Linked DNA regions of Neorhizobium galegae bv. orientalis str. HAMBI 540. The protein of the gene in region 1 interacts with the protein of each later gene in a pairwise test. Links are inferred from orthologs where the notes say so. Each region holds a gene or a part of one and is shown in the gene's direction. Other genes may lie near its edges.

Region 1 (8,000 bases):
GAACCAGGCGCCTCATTGTCGACCCAGGCGTTTTTCAGCCGCGGCACCAGCCCGGCATTCACGAAGCAATGATCGAGATGCATCTTTATCGGCCCGTCGCCCGGCGGCTTCGCCCAGGTATAGCTCTCCGGCGTCAACGATCCGGAGCGGTCCAGCACGTCGACGGGTTCGTTGGCGCGCAGGATGCGGCCGTAATAACGGTCCCGCTGACCGGCCATGGCGATATATTCGGTCGATTCCGGCTCCATGTTGAAATCCCCCATCAGCAGGAAATCCTCCGGCAGCGGCAGATCGGGGAAACCTTCTTCGGCGGCGCCGGTCAACGAACCGCCCTCGGAGACGAAGTTCAGCACCCGCTCCTTGAGATAACGGATCTGGCCGAGCCGTTCATCGGGAGAGACATGATCGAGGTGGACGGAATAAACCCGGAGCGGTCCGCCGGGTGCGACGATCACCGCTTCCAGCGCTCCGCGCTGCAGGTTGAGCATCTCCACGGTGCGGCTGCGGGGCAGCAGAAGATGACGGGTGGAAAGGATCGGCCAGCGCGACAGGATCATGTTGCCGAACTGAAAACGGCGCTCGATACGGCGGCCGTTCTCGATAGATACGTCGAGCAGCAGGTCGCAAGGTGCGCCATAGACATGGAAATGGTCCGGAAACAGATCCGAGAAACGGGCAACGAGATCGACATGGCCATTCCTGGGGAAACCGCGGGTCACTTCCTGAAGCGCGATGACATCCGCTCCCTCGATACTCGCGGCGATGCGTTCGGGATCGAACACACCATCCATGCCGATCCCGTATTGGATGTTATAGCTGACGAACTTCATGATATTCTTTGACCTCCGCCCCAACCGACGATATCGAAACCCCTATCGACATGCACTGAGCGCCCGACCTGAAGCGACAGGCATCCCGACTAACACAAGACTGACGGCGACAAGATGAAATTTCTCGACGAGGCAAAAGTCTATATCCGCTCCGGCGACGGCGGCGCGGGCGCGGTCTCGTTCCGGCGGGAAAAGTTCGTCGAGTTCGGCGGACCTGATGGCGGTGATGGCGGGCGCGGCGGCGATGTCTGGGTGGAGGCCGTCAACGGACTCAACACGCTGATCGACTTCCGCTTCCAGCAGCATTTCAAGGGCCAGACCGGCACCCATGGCATGGGCCGCAACCGCACCGGTGCCAACGGCGGCGAGGTGACGTTGAAAGTGCCTGTCGGCACCCAGATCTTCGAGGAAGACAACGAGACGCTGATCATCGACCTCACCCGCGAAGGCCAGAGGTTCCGGCTCGCCAAGGGCGGCAATGGCGGCTTCGGCAACACCCATTTCAAGAGCGCGACCAACCAGGCGCCAAACTGGGCCAATCCTGGCCTTGAGGGCGAGGAAAAAACCATCTGGCTGCGGCTGAAGCTGATCGCCGATGCCGGCCTCGTCGGAATGCCGAATGCCGGCAAGTCGACCTTCCTTGCCAGCGTCACCCGCGCGCGCCCGAAGATCGCCAACTACCCGTTCACGACGCTGCATCCCAATCTTGGTGTAGCCACCATCGATAGCCGGGAATTTATTCTGGCCGATATCCCGGGCCTGATCGAAGGCGCCCATGAGGGTGTCGGCATCGGCGACCGGTTCCTAGGCCATGTCGAACGCACCCGCGTGCTGCTGCATCTGGTCTCCTCCGTCGAGGAAAAGGTCGGCAAGGCCTACAAGACAGTAAAGCATGAACTGGAAGCCTATGGCGGTGGCCTGATCGACAAGCCGGTCATCGTGGCGCTGTCGCAGATCGACGTGCTCGACGACAAGGAACTGAAGAAAAAGGCGAAGGAGCTGGAAAAGGCCTGCGGCCAGACACCGTTCCTGATCTCCGCCGTCACCGGCAAGGGGATGACCGAGGTGCTGCGCGCGCTGCGCGACGTCATCGTCGAGGCGAGCGGCGTCAACGACACCGCACTGCCCGATCGCTCGACCCCCATCCAGGATTTCGATGAGGATGAGGATGCATGACGGCTACCCGTAAACCGCTCGCCAGTCATCGCCGCATCGTCATCAAGATCGGCTCGGCGCTGCTCGTCGACCGCAAGACGGGCCTGAAATCGCAATGGCTCGACGCCATCTGCGCCGATATCGCCGCATTGAAAGCGAGGGGCATCGACGTTCTGGTCGTCTCTTCGGGCGCGATCGCCATGGGCCGCACCGTGCTCGACCTGCCCTCGGGCGCGCTGAAGCTCGAGGAAAGCCAGGCGGCAGCAGCGGTCGGCCAGATCGCGCTTGCGCGCGCCTGGTCGGAAAGCCTGTCGCGCGACGGCATCGTGGCCGGCCAGATCCTGCTGACGCTCGGCGACACGGAGGAGCGCCGCCGTTACCTCAACGCCCGTGCCACCATCAACCAGCTTCTGAAGATCGGCGCCGTGCCGATCATCAACGAGAACGATACGGTCGCCACGACCGAAATCCGCTATGGCGATAACGATCGCCTCGCCGCCCGCGTCGCCACCATGACCAGCGCCGACCTGCTGGTGCTCTTATCCGATATCGACGGCCTTTATACTGCCCCGCCGCATCTCGACCCCGACGCAAAATTCCTGGAGGTCGTTCCCGCGATCACGCCGGATATCGAAGCCATGGCCGGCGGCGCTGCGTCCGAACTGTCGCGCGGCGGCATGCGCACCAAGATCGATGCCGGCAAAATCGCCACCGGCGCCGGCTGCGCCATGATCATCGCATCCGGCAAGACGGAACATCCGCTGCGCGCCATCGAGCAAGGCGCCCGCTCCTCCTGGTTCGCCCCCTCCGGGACCCCCGTGACTGCGCGGAAAACCTGGATCGCGGGCCAGCTTCAGCCGGCCGGCGAACTCTTCGTCGACGAGGGCGCCGAAACCGCGCTCGGCACCGGCAAGAGCCTTCTGCCGGCCGGCGTGCGCCGCATCGACGGCCAGTTCCATCGCGGCGACACCGTCGCGATCATCGGCGTCGACGGTCGCGAGATCGCCCGAGGCCTTGTGAGCTATGACGCAGAAGAGGCCCGCCAGATCACCGGCCGCAAGTCCGGCGAGATCGAGGCGATCCTCGGTTATGCCGGCCGCGCCGCCATGGTCCATCGCGACGATCTGGTGATGACCGGGCCGGCGAAACGTAAAGACAAAAAAGAAGATCGCAAGGAGGATGCCGCCCATGCTTGATATGGTCGCGAAGACCGGCGACGTCGCCGTTGTGATGGACCAGATCGGCCGCAATGCAAAGGCTGCGGCACGCCAGCTTGCAACGGCTTCGACCGACGCGAAGAACAAGGCGCTCCACGCCATGGCGGACGCGATCCTTGCCGCCAAGGACAGGATCCTTGCCGCCAATGCCGCCGACCTGAAAAGCGTCGAGGGCAAGGACCTGCTGCCGTCCTTCATCGACCGGCTGACGCTCACCGAAAAATCGATTGCCGGCATGGCGCAGGCACTGCGCGAAATCGCCGAGTTCAAGGATCCGGTTGGCGAAGTCATCGCCGCCTGGGACCGCCCGAACGGCCTTCATATCGAGCGCGTTCGCACGCCGCTCGGTGTCATCGGCGTGATCTATGAAAGCCGCCCGAACGTCACCGCCGATGCCGGCGCGCTCTGCCTCAAGGCCGGCAATGCCGTGATCTTGCGGGGCGGTTCGGATTCGGCCCGGTCGTCGGAAGCGATCCATGATTGCCTTGTGGCTGGTCTGAAAGCTGCCGGACTTCCCGAACATGCAATCCAGATCGTGCCCACTACCGACCGCGCCGCCGTCGGCGCTATGCTGTCGGGCCTGAACGGCGCGATCGATGTAATCGTGCCGCGCGGCGGCAAGAGCCTCGTCGCGCGTGTCCAGAACGAGGCGCGTGTGCCGGTCTTCGCCCATCTCGAAGGCCTCTGCCATATCTATGTGGACGCCTCCGCGGACTTGGAGATGGCGAAAAAGATCGTCGTCAACGCCAAGATGCGACGCACCGGCGTCTGCGGCGCGGCCGAGACCTTGCTGATCGACAGTGCCGGGATCGGCACGCATCTAATGCCTATCCTCGAAGCGCTGACGGAAGCCGGCTGCGAAATCCGCGGCTCGGCCACCGTTCTCAAGGTCTTTCCGGGCTTCAAGCCGGCGACGGAAGAGGACTGGCGCACCGAATATCTCGACGCGGTGATCTCGGTCGCGATCGTCGACGGTATTTCCGGCGCCATCCGCCACATCAACACCTATTCCTCGAACCATACGGAGGCGGTGATCGCCGAGGATCCTGAGGTCGTCTCCCGTTTCTTCAACGAACTCGATTCGGCCATCCTGCTGCACAATGCCTCCACCCAGTTCGCCGATGGCGGCGAGTTCGGCATGGGTGGCGAGATCGGCATTTCGACCGGCAAGATGCATGCGCGCGGCCCGGTCGGCGTCGAGCAGCTGACCTCGTTCAAATACCGGGTGCACGGCACCGGCCAGATCCGGCCCTGACCGCGCGTGACGGAAGAGACGATCGATCGCCGATATCTGGTCATGCCGCATGCCGAACGGGGCATGGCCGTCGGCCTGTTCGGCGGTTCGTTCAATCCGCCGCATGAGGGCCACCTCCTGGTCGCAGAGATTGCGCTTCGCCGGCTCGGCCTCGACCAGCTCTGGTGGATGGTGACCCCCGGCAACCCGCTGAAAAGCCGTTCCGAACTTGCTTCGCTCGACGACCGGCTGGCGATGAGCGAAAAGCTGATCGACGACCCTCGCATCAAGATCACAGCCTTCGAAAAGACGCTCGGCGGCTCCTATACCGCCGATACGCTCTCCTTCGTGAAGGCCAAGAACCCGCTCGTGCATTTCGTCTGGGTGATGGGCGCCGACAGCCTGAAGACCTTTCATTTGTGGCAGAAGTGGCAGTCGATCGCCTCGACCTTCCCGATCGCCGTTATCGACCGCCCCGGAGCGACTTTGTCGTTCCTGTCGTCGAAAATGGCCCGCACCTTCGATTACGCCCGGGTGGACGAGGATGACGCGGGCACACTCTGGAAGCGGCGCGCACCGGCCTGGACCTTCATCCACGGCCCGCGTTCGGCGCTGAGCTCCACGGCGATTCGCGCCGCAAACGACCAGAAATCGGACTAACGCCGGCCAAGCTGCCGCCCGAAAGGGGTCTACATCTTTCTATCACCTTTTCGGACGCTCTCTTGAAAGATTAAGAATTCGATGCCACCTTAAATGCAGCGGCCGAGCGTGAATCGGATTCGCTTCAAGTGCCTGTTGCTGTTACCCGGATGAAAGGACAAACCCTGACAACAGTACACGCCAAGGGCAGAACGGCCTCCGTTCTCCCGCAGAGCCTGGAACGTGGCGCCGATGCCGCCGCCCGTGCTCTCGAACTGGTCCTCGCAAGTCTCGAGGACTCCAAAGCTGAAGACATCGTCACCATCAACATTGCTGGAAAATCAGCGCTCGGGGACTATATGGTCGTTGTCTCCGGACGATCGAACCGGCATGTCATGGCCATCAGCGATCACCTGATTTCCGACCTGAAGGACGAGGGGCTTGGCAACGCCCGCGTCGAAGGGCAGGAGACCGGCGACTGGGTGCTCATTGACACCGGTGACATCATCGTCCACGTGTTCCGGCCTGAAATCCGCGCGTTCTACAACATCGAAAAAATGTGGGCGACGCCGGATATCGAGGAAGGCACGCTGCTGCACTGACGGGTTCGGGCATGTTCTGAACCGGTCGGACTGAGGTCGAATCACGCGGCTGGGTGCCAACTCGCCGCAGGGTGAAATTTTCGGCCGCAAAATCAACGGATCAGGACATGCGAATAAGCCTTTTCGCCGTGGGACGGCTGAAGACCGGACCGGAGAAGGAGCTTGCGTCCCGATATCTCGACCGCTTTGCCAAGACTGGCCCGGCGGTGGGTCTCGAATTGTCGAAACTGATCGAGATCCAGGAAAGCCGGGCGGCGAATGCCGATACCCGCAAGCGCGAGGAAGCCGGTGCGCTCGAAAAGGCGCTTCCCGAAGGCGCGGTTCTCATTCTTCTCGACGAACGCGGCAAGGCGCTCGACAGCGAAGCTTTCGCCGGTGTGATCGGCAGATATCGCGACGGCGGCAAACGCGACCTGATGCTGGCGATCGGCGGTGCCGACGGGTTGGATCCGCAACTCCGCGACCGGGCCGACATGGTGCTCAACCTCGGCTCGATGACTTGGCCGCATCAGCTGGTGCGCATTCTGATTGCCGAACAGCTTTACCGCGCGGTCACTATTCTTTCGGGCCATCCCTATCACCGAGCTTAAGCGATCGTTTACCTTCAAACACGATGTTGTTTGTGGCCTCGTCGGGCAAATCAGCTTAGGCTTTCTCGATCCGACGATGAGCGGAGCGGGAATGCGGACAATCAGTATCACATCGTACCGGCGCGCGCTGCTTCTGGCGGCGGCTCTCGGTTTTGCGCTGGTCCCGCCCTTCCAGATCTCCAATACCGCGCGCGCCCAGAGCGCAACATCGCCAATGGCGCCCCAGGCCGCCCCTTCAGGCGCAGTCGATCCGACAGCCGATCTGCAGCGCCGACGCAACGAAACCCGCGGCGAGCTTGAAGTTCTGACCAAGAGCATGAAGATTTCGGGCGACCGGGCTGCCGCCATTGAAAAAAACATCGCCGATATCAGGAAGAACACCGCCGATGTCCGCCAGGCGCTGATCGATTCGGCGGCACGCCGCAGAGGTCTGGAAACCAAGATCCTCGACAGCGAAAAGAAGATCACCGAACTGAAGCTCAAGGAGGACGGTATCCGCACCTCCCTGCGCGGCCGCCGCGCGGTGCTGGCCGAAGTGCTCGCAGCCCTGCAGCGCATGGGCCGCAACCCTCCTCCGGCACTTCTGGTGACGCCCGATGATGCGCTCGCCTCGGTTCGAAGCGCGATCCTGCTCGGCGCCGTCGTTCCCGGCATGCGTCACGAGGCGGACAAGCTCGTTGCGGATCTTCAGTCGCTGGCCTCCCTGCAGGCTTCGGCGATGACCGAGAAGACGACCGTCTCCAGCACCATCGCCGCGAGCCTCGAAGAGGACCGGCGCATGGATCTGCTGCTTGCCGAAAACGAAAAGTTGAACAAGCGCAACGCGGCCGATCTCGACGCCGAGCGCCGCCGCTCCGAGGAGCTTGCCGGACGCGCTACCACGCTTGAGAACCTCATTCAAACGTTCGAAGGCGACATCGCCTCGGTGCGCGAGGCAATCGACCGGACGCGCGCCGAGGAAGAGCGCCAGCGCATGATGTCCGACGCCGAGCGTGAAAAGGCAAAGCAGCTGGCCCAAAGCGGTGTGCCCGACAAAAACCGCATTGCGCCCGCATACGCGTTTTCAAGCCTCAAGCAGAAGCTGGAGCTTCCGGTTGCCGGAGATGTATTGCGGTGGTTCGGCGACGCCGATGGGACGGGGCACACGGCGAGAGGCATAACTGTCGCTTCGAATGCGGGGGCAGTGGTGACGGCGCCGGCTGACGGACTGGTGGTCTTCGCCGGGGCCTTCCGGAGCTACGGCCAAATGATCATCCTCAATGCCGGAGACGGATACCATCTGGTTCTGACCGGCATGGATGTAGTGAATGCGCGGCAGGGCAAGTTCGTTTTCGCAGGCGAACCCATCGCCGTGATGGGTGAGAAAAGAGTGGCAAGCGCAACTGCATTGGCGCTGGAAACAGATCGTCCAACGCTTTACATTGAATTCCGAAAAGATGGCACACCGGTCGATTCCAAACCGTGGTGGACCTCGAAAGAAACTGGAAGGGCACGAAATGATTCGTAGGGCTTCTCTTGTCATCGTCGGTGCACTCTTGGGTGCGACCGCGATGAGCGTGATTTATTCGGCCGGTGTGCCGGCGCAGGCCGCCGGCCCTTCGACCTACAGGGAATTGTCGATCTTTGGCGACGTGTTCGAACGGGTCCGCGCCCAGTACGTGACGCCGCCGGATGAAGAAAAGCTGGTCGAGAACGCCATCAACGGCATGCTGACCTCGCTCGATCCTCATTCG
Region 2 (16,151 bases), 2.8 Mb from region 1 along the record:
AATAGCCGAATACCGCGCTGCGGATCACTTTGCGGAGCCCGATCTTGCGGGAGAGCCAGCCGTTCAGCTGCGACATGCCGATGAAGGCGACCGCATTGCACGAGAAGACGATGCTATAGAAGGTCGGCGACAGGCCGTAGTGCTCGATCAGCACGAAGGACGAGTTTGCCACATAGATCATGTAGCTCGACATGCCGAAGGAGGCGATCAGCACCAGCCCGAGATAGTAGGGATCCCGCAGCAGCGTGCCATAGGAGTTGAGCGCGCCGGCGAGGCTGCTTTCGCTGCGCGCAGCCGGCAGGCGGGTTTCCTCAAGGAAGAACACCGCAACGACGGCGCCGACCGCACCGGCGCCGACCATGACCCAGAAGATCAGCCGCCAGTCGCCGAACACGGTGACGATGCTGCCGGCAAGCGGGGCGAGGATCGGCGAGACGCTGAACACCAGCATCAGCCGCGACATCAGCTCGGCTGCGGCCGGACCGGTATGGAGGTCGCGGACGATGGCGCGGGAGATGACCACGCCGGCGCAGGCGCCCATGCCCTGCAGGAACCGGAAGGCGATCAGCCACTCGATCGACGGTGACAGCGCGCAGCCGATCGCGCCGATGGCATAAAGCGCGAGGCCGACATAGAGCGGCCGCTTGCGGCCGAACATGTCGGAGAGCGGGCCGTAGGCGATCTGCGACACCGCCATGGCGGCGAAGAAGGAGATCAGGCTCGCCTGTACCTCATGGCTGTTGGCATTGAGGCTGGCGCGGATGGTCGGCAACGCCGGGAGATACATGTCGAGGGCGAAAAGCCCGATAGCCGAGAGCAGCCCTAGCGACAGGGCATGCGAAGGAGCTCTGCTTTGCATTTGGAAAAAACCTTTCCCGTCACCACATCTGCCGTGGTAACGGCAGGCGAGGACGATTATGGGAGATGAATATGAGAGCCGGCCAGATACGGGAGAATGGGTCTGAACAATCATGTAAATTATTTTGGACACAATTGTCCAATCCGTCAAGCCCCGCTATAGTGATGTCATGAAAAATTCGTCTGCCGAACTTCCGCGCGATTACGACACCTGGCCTCCGGCGCAGAACAAGCGCCAGGCGATCCTCAATGCGGCAGCCGATGTTTTCGCCCAGGAAGGCTTTGGCGGCGCCAGCATTGATGCGATCGCGGCCAGGGCGGGGGTATCGCGCCAGACGATCTACAATCAACTGGGCGACAAGGATAACCTTTTCAAGGTCGTCGTCGCTGAAATCACCGACCGCTCCAGCGCCGGTTTCTTTCGCGTGCTCGATACTTTCCCCGTGGCGCCGCAGGACATCGAGACGGAGCTGACGCAATTTTCGGCCCAGCTCCTGCGCAAGGCGATCTGCGACCCGAACGGTCGCTGGCTACGCAAGGTGGTCGAGACCGAAGGCGCCCGCTTTCCCGAGCTTTTCGAGACCTGGAAGGAATACGGGCCGGGCAAGAAATATCCGGCCATCGCAGCCCGCCTGGCGCAGCTCGCCCATGGCGGTTATCTCGACCTCGACGATCCGGCGCTCGCCGCTCGCCAGTATATGGCGCTTCTCGCGACCGACCTTCGCTACGACCAGCAGATCGGCCGCCAGACGCCTGAATCGGAAATCGACCAGATGGCGGCAAACGCCACCCGCACTTTTTTGCGTGCCTTTTCCCCGAAACGCTGAGCTTCACGCGAGGGCAATAGGTTCCATCCGCGTGAGCTGACGCTGAGTCAGTTGTTGAACTGTTCGGCGAGAATCCGGTCGGACCAGGAATGGTTCGGATCGGAGAGGATACGCGCGGTGATTTCCGTCGATTGCGCCACCCGCACCTTCAGCACCGACTTCACCTCGGTATTGTCGGCAACCGCGTTGACCGGCCGCTTGTCCGGCTCGAGGATGTGGATGTCGACGCAGACGTGGTTCGGCAGCAGCGCCCCGCGCCAGCGCCGCGGTCGGAAGGCCGAGACCGGCGTCATGGCGAGCAACGGCGCTTCCAGCGGCAGGATCGGCCCATGTGCCGAGAGATTGTAAGCGGTTGAACCGGCGGGCGTCGCGATCATCAGCCCGTCGCAGATCAGTTCCTCCAGCCGCACATGGCCGTCGATCTCCACCCTGAGCTTGGCCGCCTGATAGGATTGCCGGAAAAGATAGACCTCGTTGATGGCGAGTGCCACGGATGTCGAACCGTCCTCGTTTTCCGTCGTCATCTTCAGCGGGTGAAACTCGTTCTCCACCGATTCGGCCACCCGCTCGTGGAGTTTCTGGGCGCGATAATCGTTCATCAGGAAGCCGACCGAGCCACAGTTCATTCCATAGACGCTTTTGCCCGTATTGATCGTGTCGTGCAGCGTCTGCAGCATGAAACCGTCGCCTCCGAGCGCGATGATCACGTCGGCTTCCTCGGTCGGCACATTGCCATAGAGCCGTACGAGTTCTTCCAGCGCGGATTGTGCTTCCGGGGCTGTCGAGGCGATGATGGAGAGCTTGTTCGTCTCAGACGACATGAACGGGCCTTTGAGGGTGCCGCCGCCCGACGGGGCGCGCAAGGGACGCTGTAAACAGGTGAGCTAACACGATCCTGTGACAGGACCATGCCGGCGGGACGGCACTCAGTACAGTAAAAACAGGCTTTTGAACAAGCGCCTTGCGCCATCGCCCGTGCGTGAAACAACGCAACTCGAATGCACGGTGTGTGATGTTGCAGCGATTTTCTCTTTACAGGAGGAGAAAATCTGGTAACTCCCCACTCGAAAGTGCCCTTGTAGCTCAGTTGGTAGAGCACCTGATTTGTAATCAGGGGGTCCCGGGTTCGAACCCTGGCGGGGGCACCATTCCTTTCCTGGCAATTCGAGGTCAATTTCTCTTCATCGAGGTCGCCGTGGCGTCTGCGGCGGACCTGGCCGACGCCTGCGGCAGCGCCGGTTTTTTTGCCCCGCCACCGTCCGCAAACCTGAGAGGTCTGCGTAGAACGTCGGAAACCTTATGCGATCGGCAGGGTTAGGCGGCTGTAGGGCATGTTTGGAAAGTCCCACGAGAGGAAACCCAATGTTTGTAAAGATACTCACCGTTGGCGCACTGTCGCTTGGTCTCGCCACTGCCGCGGTCGCCCAGTCGGGCTCAGGAACCGGATCAGGATCCGGCGCTTCTGGCTCAGGTTCTGCAGGAACCGGCGGATCCGTTTCCGGTTCGGGCGCCAGTGGCTCCGGCTCCGGCACGCTCAACGGCACTACCACGGCTCCGCTGAATGGCGCCGGGTCAGGCGCGCTTGATTCCAATACGACAGGCAGCACGATCGGCAATTCCGGCGGCTCCAAATGCGCGCCCAACAACCTGCCACAGGGTTCCGGTTCCGCTACGACCAACAATCTGCCGCAAGGTTCCGGCTCCGCAACGCCCAATGCGGACGGAACTCTCGCGCCTGGGCAGGCACAAAACTGCTGATCGAGACCTATGTGCGGCAAGCGGAAGGCCTTCTTCTGCTTGCCGCTTCAGTTTCTGAAAACCGTGCAGGGCACGGCGTGGGCCCTGATCCTGGCACACAAATCGATAGCCTCAGCTCTGGTGGCGCGGCCGATGCGCGCTGCATAGCGCGGGCGATAACCGAAATTGCCGCGTTTCTGGCGCACGACGAGCGCCCGTTCGGAATTGAGCGGCGTCGGCAGACGGCCGATCGTGTTGGCAAACAGCTGGCTGGCGATATTCGGATTATAGTGCGCGGAAAGCTGCACGCCCCAAGGCGCCCAATCCGCCGATGCTATCAAGACACTCTCGTTGAGCCGCCTCGTATTGGCGAGCCGTAGGCAGCCGTCGAGGAAGGGTTTTCCGGGATCGAGGGCCTGGGCCGCCATCTTCGGCGGATCGTCCTTCCACATTTCTGCGGAATGGCCGGTAATCGCAAACACGTAGTCGCGTGTCTCGATCGGCAGCCGTCCGGTCGCCAGGAACGTTTCGAGGCCTGCTTCGCCCGCATTATAGGCCGCGGCGGCAAGGCCGAGATTGCCGAAACGGTCGCGCAGATCCCTGAGATAGAGAGCGGATGCCGCAAGCGCCTCGATGACATCGAAGCTGTTCCTCAGGCCGCGGATCCTTGCAGTTTCCGGCATGAACTGGGCGATGCCCTCGGCCCCTTTCGGGCTCACCGCATTGGCGCGGAACAGGCTTTCCCGCCAGACCAGCCGCGCGAAAAATTCCGGCGGCAGCCCGTTCCTCTCGGCCAGCCGTTGCATCACCTGGCAGAGATCCTGATTGTAGGTTTCGGCGCGGATGCACAATCGGCCCATCTCGTCCGATGCCGCACGCTCGTATCGGCATTCGGGAGCGGCGGGGTCTTCGGCAGCACCGACGCTCCCGCCAGAGGGCGGGAGGGCCAAGGACAAGCCCAAGCCTATCTGCATGAGAGGGCGAAACATCATCGACATGCAATATGCCCAACCGGGGCGCAGCTTTAAAGCCTTCGACGGCGGGATTGCTCCAAAAGCGACTGGCACGGATGATCCAGCACCGGGTCACGGCCCAGGTGACTTTCGCTTGCTCGATCTGCGGGGCAACTCCTGCAGAGAGCCCACAAACTCAAGGTCCGCCGCCCTCAGGACTGCCTAGTGCATTTTGCCGACGCCGGTATAGGCAAAGCCATGGGCTTCCACCTCCCGCGCGCGATAGACATTGCGCAGGTCGACGAGAACCGGGCTCTTCATGACGGACTTCAGGCGTTCGAGATCGAGTGCACGAAATTCGTTCCATTCGGTGACGAGAACCGCGACATCGGCGCCTTCGGCGGCCTGATAGGGGCCGTCGGCGAATTCGATATCCATCAGCTGCCTGGCGTTTTCCATGCCTTCCGGATCGTAGCCGGAAACGATCGCGCCGGCATCCTGCAGCGTCTGGACGACGGCGATCGCCGGGCTGTCGCGCATGTCGTCCGTATTCGGCTTGAAGGTCAGCCCGAAGACGGCAACCTTCTTGCCGCGCACGTCGCCGCCGGCAGCCGCGATCACCTTGCGGCCCATCGCCCGCTTGCGGGTGTCGTTGACGGCGATGGTGGTTTCGATCAGGCGCACCGGGCTTTCATAATCCTGGGCGGTCTTGGCGAGTGCCAGCGTGTCCTTCGGGAAGCAGGAACCACCGTAGCCGGGGCCAGCATGCAGGAATTTCGAGCCGATGCGGCCGTCGAGGCCGATGCCGCGCGAAACGTCCTGGACGTCGGCTCCGACGCGCTCGCAGAGATCGGCCATCTCGTTGATGAAGGTGATCTTCATGGCAAGGAAGGCATTGGCGGCATATTTGATCAGCTCGGAGGTCCGGCGGCTGGTGAAGAGAAGCGGCGACTGGTTGAGATAGAGCGGACGATAGACTTCGGTCATCACTCCGCGGGCGCGCTCGTCGGAAAGGCCGACGACGATGCGGTCAGGGCGCTTGAAGTCCTCGATCGCGGCACCTTCGCGCAGGAACTCGGGGTTGGAGACGACGGCGAAATCCGCATCCGGATTGGTTTCGCGGATGATCCGCTCCACCTCGTCGCCGGTGCCGACCGGGACGGTCGACTTGGTGACGATGACGGTGAAGCCGGTCAGCGCTTCGGCGATTTCGCGTGCTGCGGCATGGACATAGCCGAGGTCGGCATGGCCGTCGCCGCGGCGCGACGGCGTGCCGACCGCGATGAACACGACATCCGCGTCGGCCACGGCGGGGCCAAGCTCTGTGGTGAAGGAAAGGCGACGGGATTTGACGTTCGATTCGACCAGCGCCTCGAGTCCCGGCTCGAAGATCGGGATGACGCCCTGTTTCAGCGCCTCGATCTTTTCGGCAGCCTTGTCGACGCAGATCACGTCATGTCCGAAATCCGCAAAGCAGGCTCCCGACACGAGGCCGACATAACCCGATCCAACCATCACAATACGCATCAATAATCCTCATCTTTATCCGGCAATCTCACGCGCAGCGGTTTCCTAAGCGCATCCGAAAGGGAATGCAACGCGTCGGATTGGCTGCCTGTGGCAGCTGTGGTCAGGCGTTACCCTAGCCGGCCTGACTGGCCAACGTTACGGGGTGATGACAATAGGATTGCTGCTACGGCTTTCCAGGGCGCGATCCCCAGGCGATGAAATCGGGGTTGGCGAAATCCAGCATGTCTGCGCGGCCGGTCTTGCCATAGGTAAGCGGTGCCCCGCCGAGCGTGACCGTGCTGCCGCCGGCGGCACGGAGCACGGAGTCTCCGGCGGCCGTGTCCCATTCCATGGTTCGGCCGAAGCGGGGATAGAGATCGGCCACACCCTCCGCCAGCAGGCAGAATTTCAGCGAGGAACCAATGCTGCGGATATCGGCGGCGCCTGATTTTTCGAGGAAGGCCTCGGTCTCGGCGGAATTATGCGAGCGGCTCGCAACGCAGATCGGACGGGCCTCGACCGGCCTCGCGACGACCGGCACCCGGTTCGTCACCGCGAATTCGTCGTCGATCACAAGTTTTTCCGCCCGTCCGCCGCCACCGAGATAGGCGACCTTGAGGGCGGGCGCATAAACGACACCGAGGATCGGCGCGCCGTTCTCGATCAGGGCGATGTTGACCGTGAAATCCTCGCGATCGTTGATGAACTCCTTGGTACCGTCGAGCGGATCGACAAGAATGAAGGAGCGTCCTTCGATCGACGGGATACGTCCCATCGCAACCGATTCTTCCGCGATGACGGGGATGTCGGGAAAGGCGTAGGCAAGCTCGGCGAGAATGATCTCTTCGGCCCGTTCGTCCGCCTCCGTGACCGGGGATTTATCAGCCTTGTAGCTGGTGCTGGGTCCGGCCCTGTAGACGTCCAGGATGGCTTTGCCGGCAAGCAGCGCGGCTTTTTCGAATGTGGCGAGCATGAATTCCATGGCGGCTGGTCACGTCGGTTGGGTAGACTTCCAATGACACGTTTGCCCCGTGCATGGGAGTCTAAAACGGCTCGGCTCAATCGGCCTTGGCGAGATGCTGCTGTGTCGCGTAGAGCGCGATCGCGGCGGCGTTCGAGACATTGAGCGATTTGATAGCGCCCGGCATGTCGAGACGGGCAAGCGCGTTGACCGTCTCGCGGGTCTTCTGACGCAGGCCCTTGCCCTCGGAACCAAGCACCAGGGCGATCCGGCCGCCGGCAAACGTGCCTTCGAGCGGGGCGGGGCCTTCCGAATCGAGCCCGATCGTCTGGAAGCCGAGCCGGTGCAGTTCTTCGATCGCGTCGGCGAGATTGGTGACCTGTATATAAGGTATCAGTTCCAGCGCGCCGGAGGCCGATTTGGCAAGTACGCCGGATTCGGTCGGGCTATGTCTCTGGGTGGTGATGACCGCGCCGGCGCCGAACGCGACCGCCGAACGCATGATCGCGCCGACATTATGCGGGTCGGTGACCTGGTCGAGAACCAGCAGAAGCGGACTTGCCTTTAGCGCTTCCAGCCGGCGCATGGGGAGGGGCCGCGTTTCCAGCATCACGCCCTGATGAATGGCCTCGGGGCCGAGCACCCTGTCGATATCCTGGGGCGAAACGAATTCGATCGGAAAGGACAATGTCTCCGGCTCGCCGATATCGAGCCGCGCGAAGGCGTTCTGGGTCACCGACAGCTTGATGAGCTTGCGCTCGGGATTGTCGAGGGCGGCGCGTACCGTGTGCAGGCCATAGAGGAAGACCTGTTCCGGCTGAAGCTGCGGCGGCTTCCAGTCCTTGTTGGATTTCGGCCGCTTCAAGGGCGGCGTCGGAATTTCTCCGCGCTCGCGCTTGGAGTCGCGCACCGCGCGCCGAAGCGTCGCATAATGGGTGTCACGGGTGGATTTGTCTTCTTTGTCGTCCTTGCTCATCAGGCCTTATAGCCATCCTCACTCTCCGGGCAAAGCCCTCGACGGGGAGGCGGGTCGAAAGTGCGACTGATTTATTTTCGTCATTTTTGCTTCTTCCTCGTGTTGACAGACGAGAACGAGGCGGTCATATACGCGGCGCAGATTGAGGGGCGGCAAGCTTCCAAGATCTGACGAACTTGGTCTCACGATCCGGACGAAAAACTGGAGAGATGCCCGAGTGGTTAAAGGGGACGGACTGTAAATCCGTTGGCTCAGCCTACGTTGGTTCAAATCCAACTCTCTCCACCATTCGTCTCTGATCGGACACCACATACCGCGGGTATAGCTCAATGGTAGAGCAGCAGCCTTCCAAGCTGAATACGCGGGTTCGATTCCCGCTACCCGCTCCATTTTACCTGATCATGATGAAGACCGGCATGTCACACGCTTGAAAGCGCGTCGACGGTCTCTGTCCGAGTCCGCCTTTCTTTTTTGCCGCGGCTGCCTTGTCATCTGCGCCGTGACTGCGGCGACGCACGTTCCTGCTGGAGCCTCGTTTTTCCGTGATCGCCTGGTATTGTCGCGATGATGCTCGTAACTTTTTAAAGCATCCCGGGTAGAAGCTTTTTCGCCGGCACAGAGGCCGCCCCACCACCAGCTATGGAAACTTGTCCATGAAGAAAATACTTGCCGCCGCAGCCCTTGCGACGATGCTCCTGCCGTCCGCGTCGTTTGCTGCGACCGTGCTTTTCCCGAGCGCCGCCCCCGTCGCGCAGATCACCATTCCGGATGCCTGGAACCCGGAAGAAACCGACAGCGGCATCCAGGCCAGTTCCGACGACGGCGCGATCTATCTGTCGATCGACGTCGCGAGCGCCGAGACCACCGATAAGGTCATCGAAGATGTGTTCTCTTTCCTCGGTGAAAATGGCGTCACGGTCGACCCGGCCACTCAGAAACAGTCCGAAGACACGTTCAACGGCATGAAGATGATCAATCTGGACTGGAGCGGCAAGGACAAGGACGGCGCCGTTTCGATCGGCGTCTCGCTCGTCGCGCCGAAGCCGGACAAGCTTCTCGTCATCACCTATTGGGGCACCAAGGGCGAACAGGAAAAGCACGGCCCAGAACTCGTCGCGCTCATCAACTCGCTGAAGCCGGCGAAGTAAGAGTCCAATCTGGCGCTCACTGAATAGAGGGCCGGCCGTCTCCCGCTTTGAGGGATGACGGTCGGCCCCTTGTTTTCCGGCTGTCATCTAAGCTGCATTGCCCAGTGGAGAGAACAACGCGGAACCGCTCCATCCATAGGGGGTTTCCGTTCGATTTACCCGGCTCCCCTTGTGCGGGCGCGCGTCGTAATTATGTCTTGCGCATTCTGGTGGAAAGCCTTAAACGGCGACACCAAACCCGGTCGCCGGGTCCACACTTATGTTCACAGGAAGCATTCAATGGCAAAGAGCAAGTTTGAGCGCAACAAGCCGCACGTCAACATTGGCACGATCGGTCACGTTGACCATGGCAAGACGTCGCTGACGGCCGCGATCACGAAGTACTTCGGCGAGTACAAGGCCTATGACCAGATCGACGCGGCTCCTGAAGAAAAGGCACGCGGCATCACCATTTCGACGGCGCACGTCGAATATGAGACGACTGCCCGCCACTATGCGCACGTCGACTGCCCCGGCCACGCCGACTATGTGAAGAACATGATCACCGGTGCGGCGCAGATGGACGGCGCGATCCTGGTTTGCTCGGCTGCCGATGGCCCGATGCCGCAGACCCGCGAGCACATCCTGCTCGCCCGTCAGGTCGGCGTTCCGGCAATCGTGGTGTTCCTGAACAAGGTTGACCAGGTCGACGACGCCGAGCTTCTCGAGCTCGTCGAACTGGAAGTGCGCGAACTTCTGTCGTCCTACGACTTCCCGGGCGACGACATTCCGATCATCAAGGGTTCGGCGCTGGCCGCTCTTGAAGATTCGGACAAGAAGATCGGCGAAGATTCGATCCGCGAACTGATGGCCGCTGTCGACGCCTACATCCCGACGCCTGAGCGTCCGATCAACCTGCCGTTCCTGCTGCCGATCGAAGACGTGTTCTCGATCTCGGGCCGTGGTACGGTCGTGACCGGCCGCGTCGAGCGTGGCATCGTCAAGGTTGGCGAAGAAGTCGAGATCGTCGGCATCCGCGCCACCACCAAGACGACGGTGACCGGCGTTGAAATGTTCCGCAAGCTGCTCGACCAGGGTCAGGCCGGCGACAATATCGGCGCTCTGATCCGTGGCGTCCAGCGTGACGGCGTCGAGCGTGGCCAGATCCTGTGCAAGCCGGGTTCGGTCAAGCCGCACACGGTGTTCATGGCAGAAGCCTATATCCTGACGAAGGAAGAAGGCGGTCGTCATACGCCGTTCTTCACCAACTACCGTCCGCAGTTCTACTTCCGCACGACGGACGTGACGGGCATCGTCGAACTTCCGGAAGGCACGGAAATGGTCATGCCTGGCGACAACGTGACCGTTAAGGTGACGCTGATCAACCCGATCGCGATGGAAGAAAAGCTGCGCTTCGCGATCCGCGAAGGCGGCCGTACCGTCGGCGCCGGCATCGTCGCTTCGATCGTCGAGTAATCGATAGCGACATTGGAATAGAGAAGGCCCTGCCGGCAACGGCGGGGCCTTTTGCTTTCGGTCAGCGTGTCGAAAACAGGTCGTTCTCGTAAGGGAAACGACCTACCGTCAGTCCGACATAGTCCAGATTGCCGAGCTCGTGGGATGGCGGCTCACCGGACACGCGATCCGCGGCGCCGTGGCCGTTCAGGGGGCTGGTCAAGCTCCCACCGTCGAGTTCGATGGGCCGCTATCGACCGCAGCACCCTTGAAGAGGGGCCAACATTCTGGCGCGCATACCGGGTAAGGGACGTGGGTGGGATCATCAGGCGCGACAAGTCCCCATCCGGTGACGGACTGCGGAAGAAGTGCGTCCCAGCCGACATCAGGTCTACCGACGTAAGTGTTGCGCCTATGCGAAGTCGATTCGCTTCTGCTGCCGGTTTTTTCGCCGAGACCGCTTGATCAATCATCCGGAAGCCTATCTGGAGCGGCCTTTGTGTCTTTCCTGACGACACCCGGTATGTCCCCGGACGAAGCCCAATCCTCCCGGCCTGGGCCCGCCAGCTTGATCTGCCGGGCAAGGAAATGCCGGAGCGGCGGGTGGAACCGGCGCTTTCGGTGGTCCGGTCTGCAGACGCATCCGACGGGTTGGGCCGAAAGCTCAGGTGAACGGCCCGGATATTAAAAATGCGCTTGCAAAGCGCAACGCATCCCCTTAAAGGGAGCGCCTAGCCAGTTGGCGGCGAGCCGGAGTTTCCGGTTTACGTTCCGCCAAGGTTGAAGGGGTGTAGCTCAGTTGGTAGAGCGGCGGTCTCCAAAACCGCAGGTCGTCGGTTCAAGCCCGGCCGCCCCTGCCATTTTCAGATGATTGGCGCGAGAATATCCGCAGCGGAATTGTCGGGAAATGGCCGTCGTGCAAAACGGCGAAATTTCATCGAACACTGTTTTCCCTCTTGTGTAAAGGGGAAGGGGTGTTTATGTAGGTCAAAACAGACACGCGGTGCGTGGGGCTGAGAGAGTTCAGCTTTACGTGCCGTAATTGCGTGGGCAATCTATGGCATCCAAAACCAATCCCGTTACGTTTCTGCGCCAAGTGCGCTCCGAGACGACGAAAATCCATTGGCCGTCTCGTCGTGAGACCATGATTTCCACGGCCATGGTTCTGGTTATGGTTGTGTTCGCTGCGCTGTTTTTCTTCGCTGCAGACCAGCTCATGGGATGGTTGCTCCGTCTCGTACTGAACGTCAGCGTTTGATTCTGGAGAATAAAGATGGCGGCGCGTTGGTACATCGTCCACGCATATTCTAATTTTGAGAAGAAGGTGGCAGAGGACATCGAGAACAAAGCTCGCCAGAAGGGGCTTGAGCATCTGTTCGAAAAGATCCTCGTGCCGACCGAAAAGGTCGTCGAGGTGCGCCGCGGCCGCAAGGTCGATTCCGAGCGCAAGTTTTTTCCGGGTTACGTCATGGTTCGGGCCAATCTGACTGACGAAGCCTATCACTTGATCAAGAACACGCCGAAGGTTACCGGCTTCCTCGGTTCCGACAACAAGCCGGTGCCGATCCCGGACTTCGAAGCCGACCGCATTCTCGGCCAGGTTCAGGAAGGTGTCGAGCGGCCGAAGTCCTCGATCACCTTCGAGATCGGCGAGCAGGTCCGCGTTTCCGATGGTCCGTTCGCGTCCTTCAACGGCACCGTACAGGATGTCGACGAAGAGCGTTCGCGCCTCAAGGTCGAGGTCTCGATCTTCGGTCGTGCGACCCCGGTCGAGCTGGAATACGCCCAGGTCGAAAAGGTCTGATGAATTTCGAAATGGGGCCTGCTGTTTGTGCAGCGGGTCTCGTGCGGCGTTTGCCGCAAGCGCGTGGGAGGAACGGTGCCTTAGCCGGGCATTTTGGCCGAACCACGCAACCGCAGCCGCCGGCGAAAGCCGGCATGTCGGGCCGGGAAACCGGTCTCTAATGAGCCGGGTAACCGGTCTCTCGAAAGGCAGAGAGTTATGGCTAAGAAAGTTATGGGCCACCTCAAGCTGCAGGTAAAGGCAGGGTCGGCCAATCCGTCCCCGCCGATCGGTCCTGCACTTGGTCAGCGCGGCATCAACATCATGGAATTCTGCAAGGCGTTCAACGCCGCCACGCAGGAAATGGAAAAGGGCATGCCGATCCCGGTCGTCATCACCTATTTCCAGGACAAGTCCTTCACCTTCGCGATGAAGCAGCCTCCGGTCAGCTACTGGCTGAAGAAGGAAGCGAAGATCACCTCGGGTTCGAAGACCCCGGGCAAGGGCGCCAAGGCTGGCACCCTGACCAAGGCTCAAATCCAGACTATCGCCCAGGCGAAGATGAAGGATCTGAACGCGGCCGATCTCGAAGGCGCAATGGCCATGATCGAGGGCTCCGCCCGCGCCATGGGCCTGGAAGTGGTGGCTTAACATGGTAAAGCTTGCAAAGCGTATTCAGAAGATCCGCGAAGGCGTCGATCCGACCAAGCTGGTCGCCCTGACGGAAGCCATTTCGATGGTCAAGGTTCGCGCCACGGCGAAGTTCGACGAAACTGTCGAAATCTCCATGAACCTCGGCGTCGATCCGCGTCACGCAGACCAGATGGTCCGCGGCGTGGTCAACCTGCCGAACGGTACAGGCCGTGACGTTCGCGTCGCCGTTTTCGCACGTGGCGCCAAGGCTGACGAAGCCAAGGCAGCCGGTGCAGACATCGTCGGCGCCGAAGATCTGGTCGAAATCGTCCAGGGCGGCAAGATCGACTTCGATCGCTGCATCGCCACTCCGGACATGATGCCGCTCGTCGGTCGTCTCGGTAAGGTTCTCGGCCCGCGCGGCATGATGCCGAACCCGAAGGTCGGAACCGTCACCATGGACGTCACGGGCGCCGTCAAGGCTTCCAAGGGCGGCGCTGTCGAGTTCCGCGTCGAGAAGGCTGGCATCATCCACGCCGGCATCGGCAAGGCTTCCTTCGAAGCCAAGGCTCTCGAAGAGAACATCAAGGCTTTCGCCGATGCGGTCATCAAGGCCAAGCCGGCTGGCGCGAAGGGCAACTACGTCAAGCGCGTAGCGATTTCTTCGACGATGGGCCCGGGCGTCAAGATCGATCCGTCGACCGTGACGATCTAAAGTTCTGTCCGGAGCCTTCGGGTTCCGGACTGCATGAATTCCTGGTCCTTCGGGGCCGGGAATTTCCCAGGGAAACCTGGGAATTCCTGTCCGAGATTGCGGGTGGTTTCGACCTTAATCACTTGATGCCTGCATGAGACGGGTAAGACCCGAGATTTTTGAGGCGCTAGCGCGCTTTACGAATTCGGTTCGAGCCTAGTGTGCCTTGTGCCTGGAGCCCCAGTGGCGACAGTGCGAGGGGACAGGATCCTCAAGCGTCGCTTGGGGTCCTAATCAAGGGATCCCTTGAGGCAAAGGCAACCCGATGGGGCCTGCAGGATTGCGGTCCCGTCAACTGGAGACAGACAGTGGAAAGAGCGGAAAAGCGCGAATTTGTCACGGAGCTGAACGAAGTCTTTAAGGCTTCTGGTTCGGTTGTCGTGGCCCACTATGCTGGTGTCACAGTTGCGCAGATGAACGATTTTCGTTCGAAGATGCGCGCTGCTGGCGGCACCGTCAAAGTCGCGAAGAACCGTCTGGCCAAGATCGCTCTTCAGGGTACGGAGTCGGAAGGGATGTCAAATCTCTTCAAGGGGCAGACGCTGATCGCATTCAGCGAAGACCCGGTAACGGCTCCGAAGGTCGTCATGGATTTCGCCAAGACCAATGACAAGATCATTGTTCTGGGCGGTTCCATGGGTGCAACCACGCTCACTGCGGATGCGGTCAAGTCGCTTGCGACCCTGCCTTCGCTGGACGAGCTTCGCGGCAAGCTGCTGGGCCTCTTGAATGCCCCGGCATCGCGTATCGCGACGGTTGTTGCAGCACCGGCAAGCCAGCTTGCCCGCGTGTTCGCGGCCTACGCCAAGAAGGACGAGGAAGCCGCTTAAGGCGGTTTTTCGCTGTTCATACCCAATCAAGTTCGAACCGAATATAAGGAACTATCAAAATGGCTGATCTCGCAAAGATCGTTGAAGACCTCTCTGCTCTGACCGTTCTGGAAGCTGCTGAGCTTTCCAAGCTGCTCGAAGAGAAGTGGGGCGTATCCGCAGCTGCTCCGGTAGCTGTTGCTGCTGCTGGCGGCGGTGCTGCTGCTGCTGTCGTTGAAGAAGAAAAGACCGAGTTCGACGTCATCCTCGTCGAAGCTGGCGCCAACAAGATCAACGTCATCAAGGAAGTCCGCGCCATCACCGGTCTCGGCCTCAAGGAAGCCAAGGACCTCGTCGAAGGCGCTCCGAAGGCTGTCAAGGAAGGCGTCAACAAGGCTGAAGCTGCTGACCTCAAGAAGAAGCTTGAGGACGCCGGCGCCAAGGTCGACGTTAAGTAATATCGGAATGCAGCGGGAGAGGTCTCCTCTCCCGCTGGTTTCCTCCGAACATATTACCCAGGAACCGTCAAAACGGTTCCTGGGTAATGGGTTCTCAAGAGGATGGTCCCGAATCGAACAGAAAAGGCAATCCGGCCTGGCGTGTTCGAGAGGTGGGACGAGATTGGGAATACCCATTGATCGACGGGATCGACTGGCCAGCGAACCCCGTCCGTTGCAGGCCCGGATGCAAGTTTGAAGGAGCGACGATGGCTCAGACCCTTTCCTTTAATGGTCGCAGGCGCGTACGCAAGTTTTTTGGAAAAATCCCCGAAGTCACGGAGATGCCGAACCTCATCGAGGTTCAGAAGGCATCCTATGACCAATTCCTGATGGTCGATGAACCGAAGGGCGGTCGTCCGGACGAAGGTCTGAACGCCGTCTTCCGGTCGGTCTTTCCGATCACCGATTTTTCCGGCGCCTCCATGCTCGAATTCGTATCCTACGAATTCGAGCTGCCGAAGTTCGACGTGGAAGAATGCCGTCAGCGCGATCTGACCTATGCGGCGCCGCTGAAGGTGACTCTGCGCCTGATCGTGTTCGATATCGACGAGGATACGGGCGCAAAGTCGATCAAGGACATCAAGGAGCAGTCGGTCTACATGGGCGACATGCCGCTCATGACCGATAACGGTACGTTCATCGTGAACGGCACCGAGCGCGTGATCGTGTCCCAGATGCACCGTTCGCCGGGCGTCTTCTTCGACCACGACAAGGGCAAGAGCCATTCTTCCGGCAAGCTGCTCTTCGCAGCCCGCGTCATTCCGTATCGCGGTTCCTGGCTCGATATCGAATTCGATGCCAAGGATATCGTCTACGCCCGCATCGACCGCCGCCGTAAGATCCCCGTGACCTCGCTGCTGATGGCGCTTGGCATGGACGGCGAAGAAATCCTGTCGACCTTCTATACGAAGTCGTCCTATCAGCGCGACGGCGATGGCTGGCGGATTCCGTTCCAGCCGGAAACTCTGAAGGGTGCCAAGACCCTTTCCGACATGATTGACGCCGATACCGGCGAAGTGGTTGTCGAATCCGGCAAAAAGCTCACGCCGCGCCTTCTCCGTCAGCTGACGGACAAGGGCCTGAAGGCGTTGAAGGCAACCAATGACGACATCTACGGCAACTATCTTGCCGAAGACATCGTCAACGCGGCAACCGGCGAGATCTACCTCGAAGCCGGCGACGAGATCGACGAAAAGACCCTGCCGGTCATCCTCAATGCCGGTTTCGACGAAGTTCCGGTTCTCGGCATCGACCATATCAATGTCGGCG

Evidence for each region.
Region 2: the proteins of obgE (region 1) and rplL interact in binary tests that used the Escherichia coli proteins (3 or more experiments, as listed by UniProt). The link is inferred for Neorhizobium galegae bv. orientalis str. HAMBI 540 from one-to-one orthologs.

The regions. Positions count from the first base shown.
Region 1 is NZ_HG938353.1:4,091,064-4,099,063, forward strand. The notes cover bases 123-2,975. They hold obgE (GTPase ObgE), read left to right. Parts: upstream 123-944; coding sequence 945-2,006; downstream 2,007-2,975. Other genes in these bases: RG540_RS19750 (endonuclease/exonuclease/phosphatase family protein), read right to left, coding at 123-830; proB (glutamate 5-kinase), read left to right, coding at 2,003-2,975. In the rest of the region: more of RG540_RS19750, read right to left, coding at 1-122; more of proB, read left to right, coding at 2,976-3,181; RG540_RS19765 (glutamate-5-semialdehyde dehydrogenase), read left to right, coding at 3,174-4,457; RG540_RS19770 (nicotinate-nucleotide adenylyltransferase), read left to right, coding at 4,500-5,096; rsfS (ribosome silencing factor), read left to right, coding at 5,246-5,677; 23S rRNA (pseudouridine(1915)-N(3))-methyltransferase RlmH, read left to right, coding at 5,785-6,267; RG540_RS19785 (murein hydrolase activator EnvC family protein), read left to right, coding at 6,359-7,774; RG540_RS19790 (S41 family peptidase), read left to right, coding at 7,764-8,000. UniProt on the Escherichia coli protein: An essential GTPase which binds GTP, GDP and possibly (p)ppGpp with moderate affinity, with high nucleotide exchange rates and a fairly low GTP hydrolysis rate.
Region 2 is NZ_HG938353.1:1,237,185-1,253,335, forward strand. What follows is about bases 13,290-16,151. They hold rplL (50S ribosomal protein L7/L12), read left to right. Parts: upstream 13,290-14,462; coding sequence 14,463-14,840; downstream 14,841-16,151. Other genes in these bases: rplA (50S ribosomal protein L1), read left to right, coding at 13,290-13,534; rplJ (50S ribosomal protein L10), read left to right, coding at 13,846-14,403; rpoB (DNA-directed RNA polymerase subunit beta), read left to right, coding at 15,089-16,151. Outside these bases: RG540_RS06300 (multidrug effflux MFS transporter), read right to left, coding at 1-859; RG540_RS06305 (TetR/AcrR family transcriptional regulator), read left to right, coding at 1,029-1,685; RG540_RS06310 (NAD kinase), read right to left, coding at 1,733-2,506; RG540_RS31070 (hypothetical protein), read left to right, coding at 3,048-3,443; RG540_RS06325 (transglycosylase SLT domain-containing protein), read right to left, coding at 3,491-4,384; RG540_RS06330 (UDP-glucose dehydrogenase family protein), read right to left, coding at 4,598-5,902; 3'(2'),5'-bisphosphate nucleotidase CysQ, read right to left, coding at 6,069-6,857; 23S rRNA (guanosine(2251)-2'-O)-methyltransferase RlmB, read right to left, coding at 6,943-7,821; RG540_RS06355 (hypothetical protein), read left to right, coding at 8,475-8,969; tuf (elongation factor Tu), read left to right, coding at 9,249-10,424; RG540_RS32300 (hypothetical protein), read right to left, coding at 10,486-10,626; preprotein translocase subunit SecE, read left to right, coding at 11,461-11,661; transcription termination/antitermination protein NusG, read left to right, coding at 11,677-12,207; rplK (50S ribosomal protein L11), read left to right, coding at 12,406-12,837; more of rplA, read left to right, coding at 12,839-13,289. UniProt on the Escherichia coli protein: The binding site for several of the GTPase factors involved in protein synthesis (IF-2, EF-Tu, EF-G and RF3). Is thus essential for accurate translation.